3 linked regions of the Mucilaginibacter paludis DSM 18603 genome follow. The protein of the gene in region 3 interacts with the protein of the main gene of each other region in a pairwise test. Links are inferred from orthologs where the notes say so. Each region holds a gene or a part of one and is shown on either strand. Other genes may lie near its edges. The genes, in order: MUCPA_RS21095, rlmN and ftsZ.

Region 1 (2,958 bases), 3.2 Mb from region 3 along the record:
GGGGTAGCTAAAGAATAGAGCGTGACATTCTTTAAAAGAAATACCTGCACCAGCACTAATAGTATAAACCGGATCAGATTGATCAAAATTGTCCTACTCATCCTGTTTCCTGTTGGCCTCCACTTCCATCTGCTCTTTGGCTAAGCGATTAACTACCACATCAACATATTCCAGTTTGCTGTAGTCAACCGCCAATTGCAAATACATATTTAAAAACAAGCCACCTTCTTTGGCATGTAAATCACTTATTTTACCAATAGGTATGCCTGTAGGATATAAGGATTGGCCCGATGTAACTACCTTTTCGCCCAGTCGCGGTTTTACGTTATTGGATACATCCATCAACAAACCTTTATGTGGGTCCATATCGCCGGTCCAGGTAAAATTTCCTATCTCTTTGGTGTCTTCCAGCATAGCGCTTATCCGGGAGTTTTTATTTAAAACCGACTGAACGTTGGCAAAGTGCGCGGTGGTGTTTACCACAAGGCCCACAACACCCGAACTGCATATAACGCCCATATCTTTGGTAATACCATCTTTACTGCCCCGGTTAATGGTGATGTAGTTATTGCGCTTGTTGGTTGAATTGTTAATCACCTTCGCCTCAATATATTCGTACTGCTGATTATAGATCGTATCGGTTACCTTCCGTTTAGACAAAGTATCGATATAAAAAGACGACTTTAACTGGTTGCGCAACCGTGCGTTTTCGCGGGCCAGGCTATCGTTAACCGTTCCTAACGAGAGGTAACTTCTTACCTGGCTTATTTTGGTATAAATAGCGCCCGTAACCTCGTTAGACGAACTGATGTAGGTAGCCTTTTGAAATGAGTTATAATTGAGCATAATAAGCAAAGAGCCAATCTCAAAAATAACAAACAGAAAAAATGCGTTGTACTTGCTTATGAATATCCAGAGGTTACGCATGATTAAATCTTAGGATTGAGATTCGAGGCTGCAAATTTAATAAAGATAAATAAAGAGAGCATTGTGGGATAAAAAATATCCCGCAATACCCTTATCTCAATGCTCACATCTAAATTACTGCATTAAAAATTTAAATGTACCTATGTTTTTCAAAGCTATGCCTGTGCCGCGCACTACCGCACGCAATGGATCTTCGGCAACGTGAACCGGCAGTTTTGTTTTTGCCGCTACCCGTTTATCCAGCCCACGCAATAAGGCGCCGCCTCCGGTTAAATAAATCCCGGTTTGGTAAATATCCGCCGAAAGCTCGGGGGGAGTAATTTCCAAAGCTTTTAATATCGCTTCCTCTATTTTAGAGATGGATTTATCTAAGCAATGTGCAATTTCGGTATACGATACCGTAATCTGCTTAGGTACACCCGTCATCAGGTCGCGGCCTTGTACAGCAAAATCGGCAGGTGGCTCGGCCAGTTCAGGCAAAGCGGCACCAACTTCAATTTTTATTTTCTCGGCGGTGCGGTCGCCTATCATGATGTTATGCTGGCGGCGGATGTATTGCACAATATCGGAGTCAAAGTTATCGCCGGCAACGCGGATGGATTGATCGCAAACAATACCTGATAGGGCAATTACCGCAATCTCGGTTGTACCACCACCGATATCGATAATCATGTTACCCATCGGCTCTTCTACATCAATGCCAATACCTACGGCGGCTGCCATGGGCTCATGTATTAAATATACCTCTTTGGCTCCGGCAATCTCGGCCGAGTCGCGTACGGCGCGTTTTTCAACCTCGGTAATACCGGATGGGATACAGATTACCATACGTAACGAAGGGAAAAACCATCCCTTACCTTTATTGATCATTTTGATCATTCCGCGGATCATGTGTTCAGCCGCGTTAAAATCAGCAATTACACCGTCTTTAAGGGGGCGTACGGTACGGATATTATCGTGGGTTTTACCTTCCATTTGCATGGCCTGGCGCCCAATGGCAATTACTTTATTGGTTGTACGATCAAAAGCTACTATTGATGGTTCGTCAACAACAACCTTGTCGTTATGTATAATGAGGGTATTTGCGGTACCTAAATCTATGGCGATTTCTTGCGTAAAAAAATTAAAAACACTCATGTCAGTTTTTGTTTCAGGGAATTTGCAAAGTTATGGTTATTAATACGAGTTTTACTAATTCAACGCTAATTAGCTTAAATCAGCATTTAATACCCAGGCTTTAATAGTCATGTGTCAGCTTTACGATACAGGTGTAAATTAGTATTAATTATTGACATTAGTAGTACCTCAATTAGTGTTTAAAATGTCTAACTCCGGTCATTACCATAGCTATTCCTTTCTGGTCGGCCATCTTGATCGAATCCTGATCTTTGATAGATCCTCCAGGTTGTAATATAGCGGTAATCCCGGCATCCGCGGCAATCTCAACGCAATCATTGAACGGGAAAAACGCATCTGATGTCATCACGGCACCATTCAAATCAAATCCAAACGCATGCGCCTTAACGATGGCCTGCCTTAACGAATCCACGCGTGACGTTTGCCCCACACCACTGGCAATCAAGGTATTATTTTTAGCAAATACAATGGTGTTTGATTTAGTATGCTTAACCACTTTATTGGCAAAAAACAAATCGCGCAACTCCAGTTCGGTAGGCTGCTTTTCGGTTACAGGTTTCATTTGGCCTGGTCCCTCAATAACGCCATCCTTGTCCTGCTCAATAACACCGTTCAGCAAAGTTTTAAATTGCTTAACAGGCAGCTCAACTTGGTTGCGGATCAATATAATACGGTTTTTCTTTTCAGTCAGATAAACTAAAGCCTCGTTGGTGTAACCAGGCGCTATCAGTACTTCAAAAAACAGTTTGCTTATCTCGGCAGCTGTTTCTTCGTTAATCTCATCATTGGCAATGATTACGCCGCCAAAGGCCGAAACCGGGTCGCAAGCCAGGGCATCTAACCAGGCATCTTTAATAAAAGAGCGCGAAGCGATACCGCAGGCATTGGTGTGCT
Region 2 (2,938 bases), 3.2 Mb from region 3 along the record:
GGCACCACGGTTTGTATGGAATTACGCGCCTGCGGCCTAAAAAACGAAATATCAATCTTAAAAAAATTATACAGATCGATAAACTCGCCCAGTTTATAACGGTATAGCTTATTCTCCTCCTGGCTTTCCTGGTTATGGATGCTAATGAGGTTAGGCCGTTCTTCAGATAATTTATTGATGCTTCTAAACAACTCCTTGCTCACCGAATACGGTGCATGCGGTGTAACAGAGCATGGTAATGATTTAAATTGGTTGCATAAAGCAAGGGCATCATTAAAAACTGCCTGCGCCCTGGAGGGCAAAAAGCTAAATACCTCAATAAAGGTATGATAGTATAGTTTGCTTTCGTTTTTTAATTGAATTGTAGCCGCGCTGTTAGCTATATCGCCCACGGCAACAATACCATTCTGGTACATCTCTTGGTCGGCGGCTTTCGCTGCATCAAGTATGGCGATTTCATCGGCATGGCGATGTGTTTGTACCTCCTTGATAAAATTAACAAGCCCTTTTTTGGCTGTTATTTTGCTTTTTAAATGCGAGAGCTCAACATGGCAATGCGTGTTAATAAAACCGGGGCAGATAATGCCCTCCAGTTTTTCTATTTTGATATCATTGCCCTGATTTGATACTCCATCGTCGAGGGCTACTATTTGTCCGGAATCGTCAACTGTTACAATTCCATTTTTTATCGGATCGGCATTAACGGGAAAAATGTAATCGGCTTTAAATTTTTTCATTAAACAGTAAATTAATGCCTTTATTAACTTTAAAAAATTGCTTTAAGAATAAATACTATTAACTTAAAGTAATGTTTTGAGTTATTTGAATAAAAACATTAGATGCAAAAAGATAGATTTTTAAATTTAAGTAACTTTGCAAAACAATGCAAGCAAACAAGACAGATATCCGCAGTTTAAGCTACGAGGCTTTGCAGAAACTTTTTTTAGAATTAGGTGAAAAAAGTTTCAGGGCAAAGCAAGTTTATGAATGGCTCTGGAAAAAATCCTGCTTTTCTTTTAATGAAATGAGCAATCTTTCTAAAGAACTCCGCCAAAAACTTGAAGAGCAATTTACCATCAACAATGTTAAAGTAAACACTTCGCAATTTAGCGCGGATAAAACTATAAAAAATTCTTTTATTTTACACGATGGGCATTTAATTGAAGGTGTTTTAATTCCGGCAGACGACCGGATGACGGCCTGTGTATCATCCCAGGTAGGTTGCAGCCTCACATGTAAATTTTGTGCTACAGGATATATGGAACGGAAACGTAACCTCAACCCGGACGAGATATACGACCAGGTAGTGCTGATCGATCAGCAGGCGCGCCAAAACTACGATCATCACTTAACTAATATAGTGTACATGGGCATGGGCGAGCCCTTGCTTAATTATGCTAACGTTTTAAAATCGATAGAACGGATTACTGCGGAAGATGGCCTGAATATGGCGGCAAAAAGAATCACGGTTTCTACTGCGGGCATTGCCAAAATGATAAAAAAACTGGGCGACGACCAGGTAAAATTCAACCTGGCCCTATCTCTGCATGCTGCTAATGACGCCAAACGTAACGAGATTATGCCGATTAACGAGCAAAACTCGTTAAAGGCTTTAGCCGAAGCATTGAAATACTACTACGCTAAAACCAAAAACCCCGTTACTTACGAGTACATTGTATTTAACGATTTTAATGATGAGATACAAGATGCCGTTGAGTTAGCCGCCTTTTGCAAGCATATCCCCTGTAAAGTAAATATTATTGAGTATAACCCGATCTCCTTCGCCAGTTATACCAATGCTGACGTTGATAAAATAGAAGCCTTTGCCGATTATCTGCGTAAGCAGGATATCAACACCAATGTTCGCCGAAGCCGTGGTAAAGATATTGATGCCGCCTGCGGGCAGTTGGCTATTAAAGAGAAAGCGGTTGTTTAGTGGGGCTTGAAACTCACCTTTAAAATATCTCCGCTTTGCTATAATATTAACAGAGCAGCATTGTGTAACTGCCCCGGTGTACCCAAAGCAAAGGTGATATTTTGAACCTGGCTAATTATTTAAGCAGGTAAGAAAACTGACGCCTTCTGCTGCACTCCTGGCGCCGGTTTGGCACAGGCCAGCACAAACAATTCCAATTATTCTTTTCTCCCACCGAAGGATTTTGATTTTATTCTCGTCAAATTAGTTGTGATCAAATTTAGAGATTGACAGAGCAGCAACTATTACAGGATTTAGTTAAGGGTGACGAAAAAGCCTTCAGGTTATTGGTAGATACCCATAAAAACAGGGTATACAATACTGTATTGGGTTTCATTCGCCATGCAGACGACGCGGAAGATATTACCCAGAACGTATTCATCAAAATATTTGAAACTGCGGGCAGCTTTAAACAACAATCAAAATTGAGCACCTGGATCTACCGGATCAGTGTTAACGAAAGTTTAGATTTTATAAGGCACAAAAACCGCAAAAAGCGCTGGGCCGTAATCACCAGTTTATTTGACAGTGATAACGAATTATTGCATCAGCAAGCCGACACAGACCACCCTGGCGTGTTAGCTGAAAATAAAGAAAAGGCTCAGATTTTGTTTAGTGCGCTCGATAAACTGCCGGAAAAACAAAAAACAGCCTTTCTGCTTCAAAAAACGCAGGACTGCAGTCAGCAAAAGATCGCCGAAATTATGCAGATCAGTGAGGGAGCGGTTGAATCGCTATTAACAAGAGCTAAAGCCAATTTAAAAAAACTATTAGTAAACTATTATACAGCATGAAAACCAAAAACGAGATAGAGCAATTAGCGGATGAAACTTTGGCGAGCCTTGATCAATTGCAGCAGTTGGAAGCCAACAGCTTTTTATTTGCCAAAATACAAAGCCGCATGTTATATAAAAATCAATGTAATAACCTTGCCGGTGTAAAAACCATGTCCAAGCTAAGTGT
Region 3 (3,095 bases):
GATCTCTTTCAGCTTACCCTGCGCTCCCGACATGCCGAATACGCCTTCGGTTATCAGCAGAATTCCACCTCCGGTTTGTTCGCTCAGCCTGGTGGCTCGTTCCAATTGCTTTTCGCAGCTTTCAATATCATTATGCTTGTATACAAAGCGCTTGCCCATGTGCAGGCGTACACCATCAACAATACAGGCATGCGATTCGGCATCATAAACAATAACATCATTACGATCAACCAAAGTATCGATAATTGATAACATACCCTGGTAGCCATAATTAAGTAAAAAGGCATCGTCTTTTTTTACAAAGGCTGCAAGGTCCTGCTCCAGCGCCTCGTGATATTTGGAATTTCCAGACATCATACGCGCACCCATCGGGTAAGCCATACCAAAGTCTGCAGCTGCCTGCGCATCTGCCTTACGTACTTCGGGATGGTTTGCCAAACCCAGGTAATTGTTCAGGCTCCACACTAAATGCTCCTTACCCATAAATTGCATATGTGGCGCAATTTCACCTTCCAGCTTAGGGAACGAAAAATACCCATGCGACCATTTTTGGTGCTGGCCCAAAGGCCCCATGTTTTTTGATATCTTTTTAAATAAATCCAAAATCGTAATTTTTTATATCCGCAATTAATGCAAAGATAACGCTTAACCGGATGATTAACAAAAGGTATAACTTTTTATGATAGTTTATAACGAAAAAACCCCTTGTATAAATACAAAGGGTTTCAATTCGTGTCGCTAACACTTAATCTACATTATCGTGCAGAAAAGAATTGTTGTTCCTGATCTCAGTTTTACCCTCATCATCGGTTAATAAGCTAAATCTTGAAATCTGACTCTCTGATGATGCCGGTGTTTGTTGTAAAGCTATCTCTTTACGTTTATAAGCCGGAACGTTTTCCAGTTCCTGGATATTACCGTTACGCAGTTTCATGCTCAGATCTTTTAACCGCATAATACGCTCGCGCGATTTACGCAACTGATCTTCTATCGATTCGTCGGTTTTATGATCATCCAATCCTACAACGGGTGCTGGAGCTGGATCCGGTTCTGGCTGCGGTTGTGGTTCAAATCTTACAGGCTCTCTCACCGGTGTTTCAAACTGCACTTCGGGCTCCGATATTTTGAATGTAAAATCGGTATCAGCCGGTTCCTCTTCAAAAGATGGCTCTTCCTGCTGGAATGAGTGCCTGATGATGGCAGGCTCTTCGGGCTTGGCGAACAAATCGAATAAACCGGTTTGTTTTTTCTCCTCAGCCTGCGTTTTCATATAAATTTCAGTAGGAGCATTCTCTTTTTTAGGCGTATTGATAAACTCGTTCACAGGCCTTGCCAATGGCTTGGCTTCTGGAACCAGCATCGAGATCACCTTTTTAGTGCTTTGCTCTTTTTCGCGTTCATCCTTGGTTTGGAAACCGGTAGCTATAATGGTAACTGACAAGTTTTCTCCCAATGATTCATCGCGGCAATTACCCCAGATCAGATCAGCCGATAAACCGGCTTCCTGCTGAATAAAATCTGTAATGATGCTAACCTCATCCATAGTTACCTCGGTAACACCCGAAGTAATATTCAACAGGATGTAACGTGCACCTTCAATTTCGTTATCCTTTAACAAGGGCGAGCGTAAAGCACCTTCAACAGCCTTTAAAGCACGGTTATCACCTTCGGCAGAACAGCTACCCATAATGGCTACGCCACTGTCTTTCATTACGGTGCGCACATCCTTAAAGTCGACGTTGATATACCCCGGCAAAGTGATGATCTCGGCAATACCTTTGGCTGCTGTTGTTAAAATATTATCAGCCTGAGCAAATGCAGAGCCCAGAGTAAGGTTGCCAAATATTTCTCTTAAACGATCGTTAGAAATTACCAGGAAGGAGTCTACATGTTTTTTAAACTCTTCCAACCCCTCTTCGGCCTGCATCTTACGACGTTTGCCCTCGAAAGAAAAAGGCGTGGTAATAATACCAACGGTTAGTATATCCAATTCGCGGGCGGCCTTGGCAATAATGGGGCTTGCGCCGGTACCGGTACCACCACCCATACCCGCTGTTATAAACAACATTTTGGTATTTGAACCCAGCATCAGTTTAATATCATCGATATTTTCAATCGCCGAATTTTTGCCTACTTCAGGGATAGAGCCCGCGCCCATTCCTTCGGTTAAACTGGCGCCTAACTGCACCTTGTTCGGGATAGGGCTTAATTCTAAAGCCTGGGCATCGGTATTACAGATAATGAAATCAACACCTGTAATCCCTTGCTTGTACATGTGGTTAACAGCGTTGCCACCACCTCCTCCAACACCAATAACCTTGATGATGGAAGACTTTTCTTTTAACATCTCAAACTGCATAATCCTTTTTTTCAGCTATATGTGATCGACGATAGTCCAGATTTTATCTAATGTAATATTAAGAGTTTTTCCACATAGTTTATTAACATTTGTCAATAATGTGGAAAAGTTATTCTTTGTTGAAAATTTATTTCAAAAAGTCCTCATCTTTAATATCATCCCTGATAAATTTCTTTCCTGTTTCTAAAATCTTACCAAACAATCCAAATTTTCTGTCTTCAGAGAATTTGGGCTTTTCAACTCTTACCTCCTGCACCGGCATTACGGTATCTTCCATTTTCTGGATACCTTTGATCAGCAAACCAATACCTGTAGCAAAAGTTGGGCTCTGTAATTCCTCGTAAATATTTTTGGGCAGTACATCATTTTTGGCCAGGTGCTCGTTAGGATAACCAACGCGGCAGTCTAAACCGGTAACATACTCTACTAATTGCGGCAAATGTTTTAACTGCGCACCACCACCGGTTATTACAATACCTGCTATCAGCTTCTTTTCGTAACCGGATGTTTTAATTTCGTAGTATACATGCTCCACAATCTCTTCCATACGTGCCTGTATCACGTAGGCCAGATTTTTAATCGAGATCTCTTTAGGCTCGCGCCCGCGTAAACCGGGTACACATACGATTTCGTTATCCTTGTTTTCATCAGCCAGGGCCGATCCGAAACGGGTTTTCAACTGCTCGGCAATATTGCGCATCACAGAACATCCCTCGCGTATATCTTCGGTAATGCT

What was found.
Region 1: the proteins of ftsZ (region 3) and MUCPA_RS21095 interact in binary tests that used the Escherichia coli proteins (3 or more experiments, as listed by UniProt). The link is inferred for Mucilaginibacter paludis DSM 18603 from one-to-one orthologs.
Region 2: the proteins of ftsZ (region 3) and rlmN interact in binary tests that used the Escherichia coli proteins (3 or more experiments, as listed by UniProt). The link is inferred for Mucilaginibacter paludis DSM 18603 from one-to-one orthologs.

The regions. Positions count from the first base shown.
Region 1 is NZ_CM001403.1:4,988,734-4,991,691, reverse strand. The notes cover bases 54-2,847. They hold MUCPA_RS21095 (rod shape-determining protein), read right to left. Parts: upstream 2,065-2,847; coding sequence 1,042-2,064; downstream 54-1,041. Other genes in these bases: purH (bifunctional phosphoribosylaminoimidazolecarboxamide formyltransferase/IMP cyclohydrolase), read right to left, coding at 2,237-2,847; mreC (rod shape-determining protein MreC), read right to left, coding at 94-927; mreD (rod shape-determining protein MreD), read right to left, coding at 54-101. Outside these bases: more of mreD, read right to left, coding at 1-53; more of purH, read right to left, coding at 2,848-2,958. UniProt on the Escherichia coli protein: Forms membrane-associated dynamic filaments that are essential for cell shape determination. Acts by regulating cell wall synthesis and cell elongation, and thus cell shape.
Region 2 is NZ_CM001403.1:4,932,902-4,935,839, reverse strand. The notes cover bases 136-2,909. They hold rlmN (23S rRNA (adenine(2503)-C(2))-methyltransferase RlmN), read left to right. Parts: upstream 136-883; coding sequence 884-1,936; downstream 1,937-2,909. Other genes in these bases: MUCPA_RS20875 (hypothetical protein), read left to right, coding at 2,766-2,909; MUCPA_RS20880 (RNA polymerase sigma factor), read left to right, coding at 2,203-2,769; MUCPA_RS20890 (amidohydrolase family protein), read right to left, coding at 136-737. Outside these bases: more of MUCPA_RS20890, read right to left, coding at 1-135; more of MUCPA_RS20875, read left to right, coding at 2,910-2,938.
Region 3 is NZ_CM001403.1:1,782,464-1,785,558, forward strand. Bases 53-2,983 are described here. They hold ftsZ (cell division protein FtsZ), read right to left. Parts: upstream 2,360-2,983; coding sequence 746-2,359; downstream 53-745. Other genes in these bases: MUCPA_RS07550 (aminotransferase class I/II-fold pyridoxal phosphate-dependent enzyme), read right to left, coding at 53-603; ftsA (cell division protein FtsA), read right to left, coding at 2,487-2,983. Also shown: more of MUCPA_RS07550, read right to left, coding at 1-52; more of ftsA, read right to left, coding at 2,984-3,095. UniProt on the Escherichia coli protein: Essential cell division protein that forms a contractile ring structure (Z ring) at the future cell division site. The regulation of the ring assembly controls the timing and the location of cell division.